DNA from 2 places in the Paraburkholderia sp. RL17-337-BIB-A genome. Region 1 is predicted to be linked to the other one. Evidence: riboswitches for the same ligand, from Rfam matches in the RefSeq annotation. Region 1 holds a riboswitch; the other holds the start of a gene.
What was found. Region 1 has a riboswitch for cobalamin ahead of P0D84_RS15715 (TonB-dependent receptor). Riboswitches for the same ligand answer to the same signal wherever they lie in the genome.
Positions count from the first base shown of each region.

Region 1 (7,671 bases):
GTTCATTTCCTTCAGACGATCGTCATGGCAGAGCGCGCAACCGAAATCGTTCGCCATCGCGGCGGCGAGCGCCGAGCAACGCATCAACGGACTCGACATGAACACGCGCGGCGCCGGCACCTGCAACGTGGCGAGTTTCAATGCAAGCGCGGTTGAGGACACCTCGGCATCCTCGGCAAGCGCGACGTCGCTATGGCCATAGCACACGCCCGAATCGAGCGCGACGGCGGGATGGCGAATCAGGACGATATCCATGTCAGCCCCAGCAGATAGATGCTCAATTCAAAGATCTGTTGTGCAAAGCCGAGGCAGTCGCCGGTGTAGCCGCCAATGCGTTTGACGAAGTAACGGCCCATGGCAAACCGCAACGCCCCGAGTACGACGAATGTCACCCCGGCGAAGCGCCAATCCGGCAGACCAGGTCCGTTCGGCCAGAGCAACAACGGCAAACCGAACAGCGCCGCGCAGAGCAACGCGGGACCGCTCAAGCGCTGTGCCACCGGCTTGGCCTTGCCCTCGGCGCGCACGTAGTCGAGCGTGGCCAGATAGCTGATTGCAAACACGCGGCTTGCCGCATGCGCGGCAATCATCAGACTTGCCGCGCGCAGCGGCGGCAGCGCGGCGAGCGTTTGCCACTTCAATGCAAGCGCGATCACGAGCGCGATGGCGCCGAACGCGCCGATGCGCGAGTCATGCATGATGCGCAGCACGTCCTCGCGTGTATAGGCGCCACCGAACGCATCGACGCAATCAGCGAGCCCGTCCTCGTGAAATGCGCCAGTGACGAGAAGCGACACCGCCATCGACAGCAGCACCGCCACGCTTGCTGGAAAGAGATGCAACGCCGCGAGATAGACCAGCGCGCTCAATCCGCCGATCAATAGACCGATGAGCGGAAAATATCGCGCCGCCGCATTCAGATAGTGCGGCTCATAGCCGACCCAACGCGGCACCGGCACGCGCGTGAAATAGCCAAGCGCCGTGAAGAAATAGCGCAGTTCCGCGAGCGGGTTCATGAGTGAGCGAGGCGCACGTTTTTGTGAGGGGGCGCCTCGTATGAAAGCGCCTCGTATGCAAGCGTCTCGTATGCAAGCACCTTGTCTGAAAGTGCCTCGTACGAAGGTACCTTGCATGAAAGTGCCTCGGTTAAAAGCGCCTCGGTTAAAAGCGCTTCGGATAACGACGCCTCGTATAGCGGCTTACGCATCGCGATTGGCGACACCGGCCGATTCGAAGCTCGCCATTTCATTGACGAACGCCACTGCCGCGCGCAGCAGCGGCACCGCGAGCGCCGCGCCGGTGCCTTCGCCCAGACGCATATCGAGCGAGAGCAACGGCAGCGCGCCGAAATGATCGAGCATGCGCCGATGCCCCGCCTCGTTCGACGCATGCGCGAACACGCAATACTCGCGCACCTCCGCTGCGAACGCATCGGCCACCAGCAAGGCCGAGGTCGCGATGAAACCGTCGACGAGGATCGTCATGCGGGCTTGCGCGGCAGCGAGATACGCGCCCGTCATCATCGCGATTTCGAAGCCGCCAAAGGTGGCGAGCACATCGAGCGGATTGTTGGAAACGGCGTGATGCGCGAGCGCCGATGCGAGTACGTTGCGCTTTTTCGCGAGGCCCGCATTGTCGAGACCGGTCCCGCGGCCGACGCATTCGTCGATCGGCACGCCGCACAGGCGGCTCATCAGACACGCGGCCGCCGACGTATTCGCAATGCCCATTTCGCCAAAGCCGATCACATTGGTGCCGAACGCCGCGTGATGCCGCACGCGAGCCGCGCCCGCCTGCATCGCGGCAAGCGCCTGTTCACGCGTCATCGCCGGTTCGTGCGCAAAGTTGCGCGTGCCGGCCGCAAGCGGAATGTCGATGAGACCGTCAGCCGACGGCAGCGGTGTCGCGATGCCTGAGTTGACCACCTCGAGCTCGATGCCGGACACGCGGCTCAAGGCATTGATCGCCGCGCCGCCCGCGAGAAAGTTGGCGACCATTTGTGCGGTCACCGCTTGCGGATAAGGACTCACGCCTTCCCGCGCAATCCCGTGGTCGCCGGCAAACACGATCATCGCCGGACGTTCGACCGTGGGGTGCGTCGTGCGCTGGATCAACCCCATCTGGCGCGCGAGCGCCTCGAGCCGCCCAAGACTGCCGGGCGGTTTGGTCTTGGTATCGATGATGTGTTGCAGGTCGGCACGCAGCGTTTGATCGAGCGGTTCGACTTCGGTCAATCCCTGCAAACCTGGCAAAGAAGTCATAGAGGTTTCTAAAAGAGAGTGTGGGTTAAAGCGCTTAGCCTGCCGGCATGTCATTAGCCGCAGGCGATTCGTGACGCGAGCGCGGCGCGGGAATCAGCGCCTCATACTCGCCGTCGCGAATCAGAATCAACGGATAGCCGAACGCGCGGCTTGTCAGCGTGGGTGTCAGCACGTCGTGCACCGGCCCGGCATACGCGCCGCCGTTGCCGTCGAGCAGCAACGCATGGGTCGCGAAGCGGCGCGCGAGGTTCAGGTCGTGACACGAAAACATCACTGTACGCCGAGGCTCGTGGGTCCAGGCCGTCAACGCTTCGAGACAGTCGATCTGGTGGTGCAAGTCCAGATGCGAGAGCGGTTCGTCGAGCAGCAACAACGGCGCCTCCTGGCACAATACTGCCGCAAGCGCCACGCGTTGACGTTCGCCTCCCGAAAGCGACAACACGTCGCGCGCAGCGAATGCCGCAAGGCCCAATGCGTCCAGCGCGGCATGCGCGGCAACGCGGTCGGCCTCGCCCTCCCAACCCCAGCCGGTCAGATGTGGAAAGCGGTTCAGCATCACGATATCGAGCACGCTCGCGCTGAAGGCGTCCGCTGCGCTTTGCGGCAGCAGCGCGCGACGCTGCGCGAGCGGCAACGGCAGCCAGTCGGCGAGACGCACACCGTCCAGTTCGACGTGACCCGCCGACGGTTGCGTCAGACCCGCGAGTGCGGACAGCAGTGTCGTCTTGCCCGCACCGTTCGGTCCGGCAATGCACCAGATCTCGCCTGCATAGAACGTATGCGTGAATGCGTCGAGCAGGGTGCGCATGCCCGCGCGCAGGGTCAGGCGTTGCGCGCTGAGCGCCGCATGCTGGGCGTTATAGGCGTTCATCATCGACGTTTGCGCAACAGCATCCACAGAAACACCGGCACGCCGACAATCGACGTGATGACGCCGACCGGCAATTGCGCCGGTGCAATCACGGTACGCGCAATCAGGTCCGCGCCCATCACCGCGACACCGCCACCGAGCGCCGCGGCCGGCAGCAGCATGCGCTGATCATTGCCGAACGCAAGCCGCAGCATGTGCGGCACCACCAGGCCGACAAAACCGATCGTGCCCGCTGTAGTCACGGCCGCTGCGGCCGCCAGCGACGCCACCAGATACACGCGCAAACGCAGCGGCATCACGGCGACGCCGAGCGCCTGCGCGGCGGCGTCGCCGCGCAGCAGAACATTCAGACGCGGCGCAACAGGCACGATCGCCACGAGTACGACGACGAGCACCGCGAGCGCCGTCCACGGCATCGCGCCACCGTTCAGATCGCCGGTCAGCCAGAACAGCATGCCGCGCAGACGATTGTCCGGTGCGAGGTTGAGCAGCAAGGTAATGACAGCGCCCCAACCGGCCGCGATCACCGCGCCGGTCAGCAGCAAACGCGGCGACGTGTCCTGCGGCACGCCGCGCCACAGCTCGCGGCGTGCGAGTCCGAGCACCAGCAGAATCGATACGAAGGCCCCGGCGAACGCGCTGGCATCGACGAGCCACCACGCGCAACCGGCGATCATCGCGACCAGCGCGAAGCTCGCCGCGCCGCCCGACACACCTAACACATAGGGTTCGGCCAATGGGTTACGCAAGAGCACTTGCAGCAATGCACCCGCGAGCGCAAGCAAGGCGCCGCATGCAAAGCCGGCCACCGCCCGCGGCAAACGCAGCGTGCGCACGATTTCGCCGGCAAGATCGGCGGACTCGACATGCGAGGCATGCGACGGCAGCAACGCCGCCAATACCCGCGCAGGCGCCAGCGACACACTGCCGAGCGCGAGCGACGCCAGCAGCACGAGCAGCGCGATTCCCGCGAGCACGAGCCAGATCGCGGCCGCGCGCTTCGCGCTCATCACGCGCAGCGTGGTCGCGGGCAGCGGGCTCGAGCTGCGGCTCACCGGCACGTTCTCATGGAAGGACGTTCGTCACTGCCGCAGCCAACCGACCGTGACATACGCTCCGCGCCGCGGCGAGTGATACAGGTAGGCCGTTTCATAGTCCTTGTTCAACAGGTTCTGGATTTGCGCGGCCACGTACTTCGCCTTCTTGATTTTATAGCGCGCCGGCAAATTCGCTACACCATAGCCGCTCAGCGCACCGCTGCTATCTTCGCGGTCACCGCCAACGTATTCGAGTCGTGGGTAGCGTGCTCGGCCCGCTTCGCCGCCGGCCAATGCGTATGAGGTACCCGCGGAGGCACCCACGCTGTTTACGTTTTCGTGGGGACGCCCCTCGCCCTCTGGCCGACATCCGGGCTGACGACACATCGATCCCGCCTTCCCACGCGTGGCGCGCAGTGGCACACTCGCATGTTCGGCTTCAAACACGAGATCAGAATCGACCTGCGTGCTGCATGCCGTATGCGGTCACTTACCGTCGCGAGGACAGCGCGGGTTCGCGCGTTCATGCGAACGGCGCGCCCTGCTTCCCGTTTTAACAGAGCGCACCCGAACAAGCGCACTGAACTGCGCACTGTGAAATGCGCGCGGGCGCCAGAGTGCGGCCAGTTTAGAAGTGGCCTTCGGGTCCGTCAAGAATGGTTAATCTATGTGCAATCCGTTCTGTTCTGTGCAGGTTATTGTCCGATGTCCGCATCGTTTTTCATCGTAGGTTCGATAAAAGCCTGCACAAAGCGATGTTGTTACGTCTCGAAACGAGACAATTGTCGGAACGTGCGGCATTCCGCGCTAAAATGCGATGTCTTTAGAGGACGCAGCAGATGCTCACCGAACTCGAAACACTTTCACAGAATATCGGCAAGCTGATCGCGATCAGCCAACGCCACAATGAAGCGCGGCTCGCGCTCGAAGATCAGCTCGCCCAAACGCGCGCCGAAGCAGAGGCCACGCGCACTGAACTCGCGTTGATGCGCGAGGAGCGCGATGCACTGCAAGCAGAACGCGACGCGCTGTCGGCAAAGATCGACGACGCACAAGTGCGCCTGAACGCGATCCTCGAAAAGCTGCCGCGGGCTCGCGCGCACAGCGAGCCGGACAATCAGCTCGATCTGCTCGAGACCCCGCCGCATGAGGTCGAAGCGGAGAGCGGCGTCACCCGCCACGGAGAAAATGCATGACCACCAAGCAGATCGAAGTATCGATTCTCGGCGTGCCCTATCGCCTTGCCTGCTCGCCCGAAACTGAAGGCGCGCTGCTCGAAGCGGTGGCACGCGTCGACGCCGAGATGTCGAAGATCCGCAACAACAGCAATGTGCGCGGCACGGATCGCATTGCCGTCATGGCTGCGCTGTCGCTGGCATCGGAACTGCTTAAGCTCCAAACGAGCGTGCGGCACGGAGAAGCATTTCCCGCAGAAGAAATCCGGCGTACAATGCATCAAATGAACGAACAACTGGGTACTGTGATTCAGCAGTACAGCATGCAGTAAGTATCTTGTAGCCGGTCCTGAGATCGGCTGCGGATTCAAGCGAAGTGCATGAGCCAAGACTCATGCAAACGTTTTTGAATTCAATCGGTTTGACTTCCCTGCCTGGTTCGCCAAGGTCATATATTCCTTGAACCAATGCCATGTGCACGGTTGTGGAAATTTGTAGCACGGGTGTGCGCGTCACTCTGTCTGATGTACCCGAAGTGCTGCTAACTGCGACCAATTCTGAACCCCCGGTTCAGGATGCCGGCCTAGCGGCTAAGGCGGGGACCCTATTCAAACGGCATCGGACTTCGGTTCGGTGCCGTTTTTCTTTGGGCCTCGATTTTCTTCCGCATCAACCTCTTAACGTTCAATTCGATTCATGCGCTACTGGCTAATGAAGTCCGAACCGGACGAAGCAAGCATCGATCATCTCGCCCACGCACCGCAGCACACGCTGCCGTGGACCGGCGTGCGCAACTATCAGGCGCGCAACTTCATGCGCGACATGATGCAGGTCGGCGACGGTGTGCTGTTCTATCACTCGAGCTGTCCTGAGCCAGGCATTGCGGGGCTCGCGGAAGTATCGTCGACCGCCTATCCGGACCCGACTCAGTTCGACAGGAAGAGCCCCTACTACGACTCGAAATCGTCGCAGGAAACGCCGCGCTGGCTGCTGGTCGATGTGGTGTTCAAGAAGAAGATCCCGTTGATTCCGCTTGCCGCGCTGCGTGAGCATGAGGAATTGAAGGACATGCGCGTGCTCGCCAAGGGCAACCGCCTGTCGATCACGCCGGTGACTGAAGCCGAATGGCGCTTCATCACCAAACGTCTTGTTTGACGGTGCATACGCGCATACGACGTGGCGTCGCTTGAATGTCGCTTGAATCATGCGCAATTCTGCGCGGGCATGAAGGCAAGCGTTGAGCAAACGTCAAATTAGGGAACCAAGCTAAGGTTACAAGCGCCTAACGGACTCGCAAACGTTGTGCCATCGCACGGCGTTCGCTTCAATCGTGCACCACTGTTCAAGCAAGGAGTCCAGGAATGACGAAAAACACCGCACGTGCACTCGCTCTCGCGCTCGTATGCGCCGCCCCTGCCGCGCTCGCACTCGCGCCGGCCATGGCCCGCGCGCAGAGCGTGACGCAGTATCAGCCCGCGGGCGTACTGTCGCTGAATGCGCAGGCGAGTGCGGAAGTGCCGCAAGACGTCGTCGACATCACGCTGTTCTACGAACAGGAAGCGAGCGATCCGTCCGCGCTGACCTCCACGCTGAATCAACGCGCCGATGCAGCGCTGCAAAAAGCCAGGAGTGTGAGCGGTGTCACGGCCCGCACCGGGTCCTTCTCGATCTACCCGTCCACCGATCGTGACGGGCGCATTTCCGCATGGCGCGGCCGCACGGAAGTCGTGCTCGAATCGCACGACTTCGCCGCGGTGTCGAAACTCGCGGGCCAGATGGCATCGATCATGCAGGTCGGCAATGTGCAGTTCTCGCTGTCGCCTGAAACGCAGCGTGCTGCTGAGCAGAAGCTCACCGGTGAAGCCATCAAGTCATTCCGTGAGCAGGCCGCTTCGTCGGCGCAGGCGTTCGGCTATAGCGGCTATTCGATTCGCGAAGTCAACGTTGGGCACAACGGCGTCATGCCGCGTCCGATGATGATGATGAGTGCCCGTGCCATGGGCGCCGATGCGAAGGCATCCGCGCCGGTACCGCTCGAAGGCGGTACGTCGACCGTGACGGTCAACGTGTCGGGCTCGGTGCAGATGAAGTAGCGCGTTCTATGCTAGATGTGCTTGTGTTGAGGCAAGCAAGGTCAAATAAAAAGCCACGGCATGCCGTGGCTTTTTTCATGGGTTGCTCACTACGATAAAACGTGGCGGGCAGTTCGCGCTAACGGACCGCGCGGGCTTTGCGGCGCGTCGACAACTCGAACCGTACCCGTACGATAAACTGCCGCGCTCAGTTCGCGCCGACCGCTTGCGCCGGCTCACGCCGCGCACGGCGAT
Region 1 covers NZ_JARESY010000001.1:3,509,341-3,517,011, forward strand. The annotation lists gene cobC (alpha-ribazole phosphatase) at 1-255, opposite strand, end outside; gene P0D84_RS15695 (adenosylcobinamide-GDP ribazoletransferase) at 240-1,016, opposite strand; gene cobT (nicotinate-nucleotide--dimethylbenzimidazole phosphoribosyltransferase) at 1,200-2,261, opposite strand; gene P0D84_RS15705 (ABC transporter ATP-binding protein) at 2,296-3,135, opposite strand; gene P0D84_RS15710 (FecCD family ABC transporter permease) at 3,132-4,142, opposite strand; partial or broken gene P0D84_RS15715 (TonB-dependent receptor) at 4,215-4,415, opposite strand; cobalamin riboswitch at 4,514-4,755, opposite strand; gene P0D84_RS15720 (ATPase) at 5,009-5,365, shown strand; gene P0D84_RS15725 (cell division protein ZapA) at 5,362-5,676, shown strand; RNA gene ssrS (6S RNA) at 5,769-5,950, shown strand; gene P0D84_RS15735 (EVE domain-containing protein) at 6,041-6,499, shown strand; gene P0D84_RS15740 (SIMPL domain-containing protein) at 6,706-7,437, shown strand; gene lgt (prolipoprotein diacylglyceryl transferase) at 7,625-7,671, opposite strand, start outside.

Region 2 (7,671 bases), on a different contig from region 1:
CGCTCGGCCCCGGGGGCACGAAACGCCCTTCGAGACCGCGCTTCAGATGCAGCATTTCCTGCGGACCGCAGGCGTCGAGCCGCGGCAGCACGTCGTTGCGCAGGCGTTCGATCACGCGTTCGGCCTGCGGCAAGGCCCCGCTCGCGGGCATCGCATCGGACGTTTCATCACCACACACACCGCGCAACATCTCGGCCGCCAACAGTTCCAGACGCTCGCGTGCATCGCCACAGTGCCGCCAGGGCGCATCGCTCACACGCTGCAATACCGCCGGACGAGGACCGTCCCAAACAGCGGCCCAATCCACCGACAGCGGATCGAACAGATGATCCATCTGCAGATCGCGCGCCAATGCATCGATCAAACCGGCCTTGGCGCCGTGACCATCGCCAACCGGAAAACGGCCCAGCGCAAGCAACGTATCGCGTCGCTGCACACCCTCAGGCGATTGCCCGAACGTGTGCAAACCATCGCGAATCTGCGCTTCCTTCAATTCACACAGCCAGGCATCGACGCGCGTCAGCAGCACGTCCTCATCGTCCTGACCGGTCGGTTCCGCGAGACTCAGTTCTTCATGCAGCTTATGCTCGACGATGGTCGCGAGAATCGTGCGCCTCAGCAGCTTCGAACGGCGCGGATCGACCATCAGCGCTTCATAGTATTCGTCGACCTGGCGTTCGAGGTCCTGCAATGGCCCATAGCTTTCGGCGCGCGTGAGCGGCGGCATCAGATGATCGATGATGACGGCCTGCGTTCGACGCTTCGCCTGACTGCCTTCACCCGGATCGTTGACGATGAACGGATACAGATGCGGCATCGGCCCGAGGATCAGATCGGGCCAGCAGGCATCGCTCAGCGCGACGCTCTTGCCCGGCAGCCATTCCAGATTGCCGTGCTTGCCGACATGCACGACCGCGTCAATACAGAACTGATGACGCAGCCAGAAGTAGAAAGCCAGATACGCATGCGGCGGCACGAGTTCGGCATCGTGATAGCTCGCGTAATCGCCCTGCTGCCGTGAACGCGACGGCTGAATCCCGACGAACGCATGCCCACAGCGCCAGCCCGCAATCATGAAACGGCCGTGCCGCAACGTCGGATCCTGTTCGGGGGAACCCCAGCGTGCGTTCAGCGCATCGCGCGCTTCACCGGGCAATGCGTTGAAGTACACGAGATAGTCGTCGAGCGCGAAGCTTTGCAACGCGGGCCGCAAGTCACGCACGACCGGATCGTTGGTCACGCCTTCGGTCAGCTTCTTCAACAGCGCGTCGCCGTCGGCGGGCAACTCTGCGAGACGATATCCCTCATCGCGCAACATCGACAGAATGCCGACGACCGAGGCCGGCGTATCGAGCCCCACACCATTGCCGATGCGCCCTTCGCTCATCGGATAGTTGGCGAGAATCAGCGCGAGCTTCTTGTCCGCGTTGTCGAGCGTGCGCAGACGGCACCAGCGGCGGCTCAGTTCGGCCAGAAAGCCGACGCGCTCGAGGTCCGGTCGATAGCGGACTACATCGACCTGGGTGCGCGGACAACGATAGGCGAGGCCCTTGAAGCTGATTGCCCGCGTGATGATGCGGCCGTCCACTTCCGGCAGCGCGATATGCATGGCGATATCGCGCGAATTGAGGCCCTGATTGTCCTTGACCCAATCTTCGCGATTGCCGCCGCTCAGGATCACCTGCATCACCGGCGCGTCGCCGGCGAGCGCAAGCGGCTCGGGGTCGTCGATGGCCGAGGCGGCGAATGCGGTCGTATTCAACACCAGCGAGACATCATGTTGCGCGCACAACTGCTGCACGACGTCGCGGCTCATCGCATCTTTCAGCGAGGTAATCGCGATCGGCAGCGGATTTAAGCCTTGTGCTTCAAGCGCCTCGATCAGCGCGTCGAACACTGCTGTATTGGCCGCTTGCAGATGCGCCTTGTAGAACAGAATCGCGGCAACCGGCGCATCCTCACGCCAGCGCGCCTGCCAGGCGGAAATCGTCGGCGTATCGCGTTCGGGATGGTAGAGCGTCGCGGCAGGCAACGCGCGCGGCGGCGCAGGTTCGCGCCCCCAACCAAACGAGCGGTATGCGATAAAACGCAGGAACGCCTCGGCATTCTGCGGGCCGCCTTCACGCAGATAGCGCCATAGCTGATGACACAGTTCGGCGTCGGCGGTGCTGCGCGCGAGCAGGTTCGGATCCTCCTGCAGATCGCCCGAAAACATCGCGAGCGTCTGCTGCTTGCGTTCGGCGAGCGCGACCACCTGTTCGATGCCGTACGGCCAATACGCCTCGCCGCCGAGATGATCGACCACCACGACACGCGCATGCTGCAACACGTCTTCGACATAGAAATCGACTGAAGCCGGCTGGCGCAAATAGGTGACGTTCGCGAGCCTTATGCTCGGAAAGCCCTCGCCCAGACGAGGCACCACGCTCGCGAGCAGCGACAGCGTGGTATCGGCGGAACTGAGCACCACGATATCGGCGGGCTGCTGATCGATACGGATCACGCCTTGCGTATCGTCGACAAAACCGCCCGGCGTGGTGCGCAGCAGATGCATGGCCGGTTACGCCTGTTGCGGCTGGGTGCTCGCCACGACGCCCAATGCGGCGTCGAACGCCTGTTGCAGCGCGGCCTGGTCGAGGTCTTCACCGATCAGCACGAAGCGGCTTTGCTGGCCCTCGCCCGCTTCTCCGGCTTGCCAGCGGCGGTCGAAGTAACTATCGAAACGACGGCCCACGCCCTGGATCACCAGACGCATTGCCGCACCCGGCAATGCCGCAAATCCTTTCACGCGGTAAATCGTGTTGGTTTCGACGAGTCCGTGCAACGCCGCGATCACGGCCTCGCGCGACGAAACATTCGCGTGGACGACCACCGAATCGAATTCGTCATGGTGATGATCGGCGTCGTCAGCCGAACCATGGTGATCGTGGCGCAGGTGAATCGTTTCCTCCGAGGCCGCTTCGAGGCCCAGCAACGTATGCAGATCGAGCTGGCCCATCTGTGCGCGCACGATCTTCACTTGCGGCGGAATTTCGTCACGGATGAGGGCTTCAACAGAAGCTTGATGCGATTCGTCGAGCAGATCGGTTTTGTTCAGAATCACCAGATCGGCCGCCGACAATTGATCTTCGAACAATTCGTGCAACGGCGATTCGTGATCGAGATTCGGATCGGCCTTGCGTTGCGCATCCACCGCGACCGGATTGTCGGCGAACTGGCCGCGCGCCGCGGCCGGGCCGTCAACCACGGTGACGACCGCGTCGACAGTAAAGCTATTCTTGATCTGCGGCCAGTTGAACGCCTGCACCAGCGGCTTCGGCAACGCGAGACCGGAGGTTTCGATCAGCACGTGATCGATCTGCTCGCGGCGCTCCACCAGCTTTTCCATCACCGGAAAAAACTCTTCCTGCACGGTGCAGCACAGACAGCCATTCGCGAGTTCATACAGTTGCCCTTCGGTCTCGACGCCGTTGTCATCGCAACCGATCCCGCAACCCTTGAGGATTTCCCCGTCGATGCCGAGTTCGCCGAACTCGTTGACGATCACCGCGATGCGCTTGCCGCCCGCATGCTGAAGAATGTGCCGCAGCAGCGTGGTCTTGCCGCTGCCGAGAAAGCCCGTGACGATCGTGACGGGGATCTTGCGCATCTGAGTTTGCATCGTGAGGTTATCCGTAGGAGCTGCGCGGCACGCCGGCGCGGAACGCGCCACCGCATCCCCGCAGTGGACGTTCTTCGTATTCTGGCCGGTATCCGGGCTGACGAAAGCGCCGCTTCCCCTTCCCGGGCGAGTGGTTTCTCGCCCAGTGGTCATATGCCGACGCGGCCTTGCGCGTGGACATCGAAGCCGGCTCCGCGGCGCCAGGCAATCAACCTGGAACCGCTTTTCGCTTACCGTTGCGGGGGCAGCACAGGTTGACCCGATCCGTTGCAGGTGGGCACCCTGTTTCCCGTTTAACTGCATGCGCACGAGCGCGCATGCGAGCACCAAAGTGCGTGCGAGTTTAGGCGCGCGGCTCCGTGCCGTCAAGGAAACGCGGGCGCCGGCAGGGCCTTTCCGCAGTGCCGGCGCGGCCTGCCGTGTGCTATCGTATGCGCGCGTTTGGTGCCCGCACATGCGTTCGCATGTGCAGTTAAACGGGAAACAGGCCGCGCTCGCCGCGCTCAACCTGTGCTGTCCCCGCAACGGTAAGCGACCTGCGGTGCATTTGCATCGCGCATGCGTTTTTGATGCCACTGTCTGACGAATCCTGACGGGAAGGCAAAACGCATGAGGCCGTCAGCCCGGATACCGGCCAGACGCGGAGGCAGTGAATGTCACGCTGCCGGCCGCCGGAATCCGCGAGGGACGGAATTGAAGGCGCTGAAGCACGACATGGCGCGGCCGTTGACGTTTTCCTGTGGGAAACGCGGCGAGTGGCGTTTTTTGTCGCGCGTAATCCGTAGCACCGCATGACCTCAATTTCCGCCGCCTCCGGCCTCATCAAGCCTCAACCGCTCCCGCTTGTCACGACATGGCGTGCGCCATGCACGCGGCGATGAGCCGCGCCTGGCTGATCGGCGCCGGCCCCGGCGACGTCGAACTGATGACGCTCAAGGCGACCCGCGCTCTCGCGCAAGCCGATGTGATACTGGTCGACGATCTGGTGAATCCCGACGTGCTGCAATTCGCGCGCGCGAACGCGCTGGTCGTGTATGTCGGCAAACGTGGCGGGCATCCGTCGACGCCGCAGGCCGGCATCGTCGCGCAGATGCTCGAGCACCTGCAGGCCGGGCGCAGCGTCGCGCGTTTGAAGGGTGGCGATCCGTTCGTGTTCGGCCGTGGCGGCGAGGAACAGCAGGCGTTGCACGCGGCGGGTATTGAAGTGGACGTGATCAACGGCATCACCGCCGGGATTGCAGCGCCCGCGGCGATCGGGATTCCGGTCACGCATCGCGATCACGCGCAAGGCGTGGTGTTCGTCACCGGACACGGCGCCGGCAGCGGCGAGCCGGACTGGGCCGCGCTCGTCGCCACCCGGATGACGCTGGTGATTTACATGGGCATGCGGCGGCTGAACGATATCGTCGGCGCGTTGCTCGCGGCCGGCATGAGTGCCGATACGGCGTGTGCGGCGATCGAATCGGCCACGCGTCCCGAGCAACGGCACGTGCTCGCACGGCTCGGCGAGTTCGCGGATGCGGTGTCGCACGCCGGGCTGGGGTCGCCGGCGATCGTGGTGATGGGTGGCGTGGCGTCGTTGGCTTTGGCGCGGGATGCTGTGAATGCGGGTGCGGTGAAAGCGGATGCGGTGAAAGCGATGGGTGCGACAAACACGGCGAACTCTGCCGGAGCGACGGACGCTTCGGACGCTTCGGACGCTTCGGACGCGCAATGAAAACACTAACCGTCGGCATCGGTTGTCGCTTGCATAGCTCGGCCGAGCAGATCGAAGCGGCTGTGCGTGCCACACTCGGCTCGCATGCCTTCGATGAAATCAGCACGATTGCCTCGGTCGACACCAAAGCCCACGAAGCCGGTTTACTTGAATTCTGCGCACGTCATGCGTTGCCGCTGAAATTGTTCAGCCGCGAGCAGATTGCGGCGATATCCGTGGACAATCCATCGACGGCCGCACGCGAGCATCTCGGCGTAGACGGCGTCTGCGAGCCGTGCGCCTTGCTCGCCGCGCTGGGGGACCTTCATGTGACCAGCAGCACGCCGCATGCCGCCCATGCATCGGTTGCGTCAGCTGCCTTAGATGCCGCAGTTGCCCCAAATGCGTCACTTGCCCCACTTACCTCCATCGCGCCCGCCCCTCTCACTGCACGCCTGCTCGCGCGCAAAACCGTCCACAACGGCATCACCGTGGCGATAGCATCGACCACCGCGCGCCCCGCGCGCGAACAAACAAACACCGACCCTCACCAATAGGACCTGCCATGAAGACCGACCCCGAATCGCATCAACGCATGACCGAGCGCCGGCGCGAAGGCCACGAGAAAAAGCAGGCCAGCGCCACCGTCGAAAAAGGTCTGCTGATCGTCAACACCGGCACCGGCAAAGGCAAGACCACGGCAGCGTTCGGCATGGCCGTGCGTGTGCTTGGACACGGCATGCGTCTCGGCGTCGTGCAATTCATCAAAGGCGCGCTGCATACCTCGGAGCGCGACTTCCTCGGTGCGATCGCCAATTGCGACTTCGTCACGATGGGCGACGGCTACACCTGGAACACGCAGAATCGCGACGCCGACATCGCCACCGCGCGCAAAGGCTGGAACGAAGCGCGCCGCATGATCGAAAGCGGCGACTATCAGATGGTGATTCTCGACGAACTGAACACGGTGTTGAAGTACGAATACCTGCCGCTCGACGAAGTGCTGTCGGTACTGAATGCGCGGGCGCAGATGCTGCACGTGGTGGTAACCGGCCGCCACGCGCCGGACGCGCTGATCGAAGCCGCCGACCTCGTCACCGAAATGCGCATCGTCAAACACCCATATCGCGAGCAAGGCGTGAAAGCGCAACGCGGCGTGGAGTTCTGAACAATGTCCACGTCCCCCAAGCGTACGTCCTACGGGAAGTCCCCCAAGGGAACATCCTTCGGGGCGGCCGCCAAGGACACTTCCATCGGGACGTGCCCCGCCCTGTTCATTAGCGCGCCGGCGTCGGGCCAAGGCAAGACCACGATCACCGCGGGTCTCGCGCGCTATCACCGGCGGCTCGGGCGACGCGTGCGCGTCTTCAAGACCGGCCCCGACTTTCTCGACCCGATGATTCTGGCGCGTGCCAGCGGCGCGCCGGTCCTGTCGCTCGATCTGTGGATGGTGGGCGAGTCGGCCTGCCGAAACCTGCTCGCGCAGGCGGCGGCCGAAGCGGACCTGATCCTGATCGAAGGCGTGATGGGTCTGTTCGACGGCACGCCGAGCAGCGCCGACCTGGCAACCACGTTCGGCGTGCCGGTCCTCGCGGTGATTTCGGCGAAAGCGATGGCGCAGACCTTCGGCGCGGTCGCCTTCGGCCTCGCGCAATTCAGGCCGCAAGTGCCGTTTTACGGCGTGCTAGCCAATCGCGTCGGCTCGCCAAGGCACGCGCAAATGCTCGAAGAAGCGTTGCCGCCCGACCTGCGCTGGTGCGGCCACATCACCGGCACCGACGAAATCGGCTTGCCCGATCGCCATCTAGGCTTGCATCAGGCCGAGGAGATCGCAGATCTGGACACCCGCCTCGATCGCGCCGCCGATGCGCTCGCGCAAACCGCGCTGGCTGAATTGCCGCCGCCGGTCGAATTCGGCGCACCTGTGCCCGAAGCGCTGCCGCGTCTTCTGGCCGGCAAACGCATCGCCATTGCGCGCGATGCCGCGTTCTCGTTCATCTATCCGGCCAACGTCACGCTGTTAGAGGCGCTCGGCGCGCACATCGACTATTTCTCACCGCTCGCCGATGAAGCCCTGCCGCAGCACGCCGACGCACTGTATCTCCCAGGCGGCTACCCCGAACTGCATGCGGCATCGCTGGCAACCAGCACGCGCAGTGCCGCAACAATCCGTGCGCACGCCGCAGCAGGCAAACCGCTCGTTGCCGAATGCGGCGGCATGCTCTACCTGCTCGACCAACTCACCGACACGCACGGCACCACGACGCCGATGCTCGGCTTGCTGCCCGGCCATGCGACGATGCAACCGCGCTTT
Region 2 covers NZ_JARESY010000002.1:2,293,597-2,301,267, forward strand. The annotation lists gene cobN (cobaltochelatase subunit CobN) at 1-2,554, opposite strand, end outside; gene cobW (cobalamin biosynthesis protein CobW) at 2,561-3,661, opposite strand; cobalamin riboswitch at 3,728-4,007, opposite strand; cobalamin riboswitch at 4,087-4,314, shown strand; gene cobA (uroporphyrinogen-III C-methyltransferase) at 4,539-5,378, shown strand; gene P0D84_RS30965 (cobalamin biosynthesis protein) at 5,375-5,914, shown strand; gene cobO (cob(I)yrinic acid a,c-diamide adenosyltransferase) at 5,923-6,525, shown strand; gene P0D84_RS30975 (cobyrinic acid a,c-diamide synthase CobB) at 6,610-7,671, shown strand, end outside.
Region 2: linked by a shared signal. The riboswitch ahead of cobW (cobalamin biosynthesis protein CobW) and the one ahead of P0D84_RS15715 (TonB-dependent receptor) in region 1 are both predicted to bind cobalamin.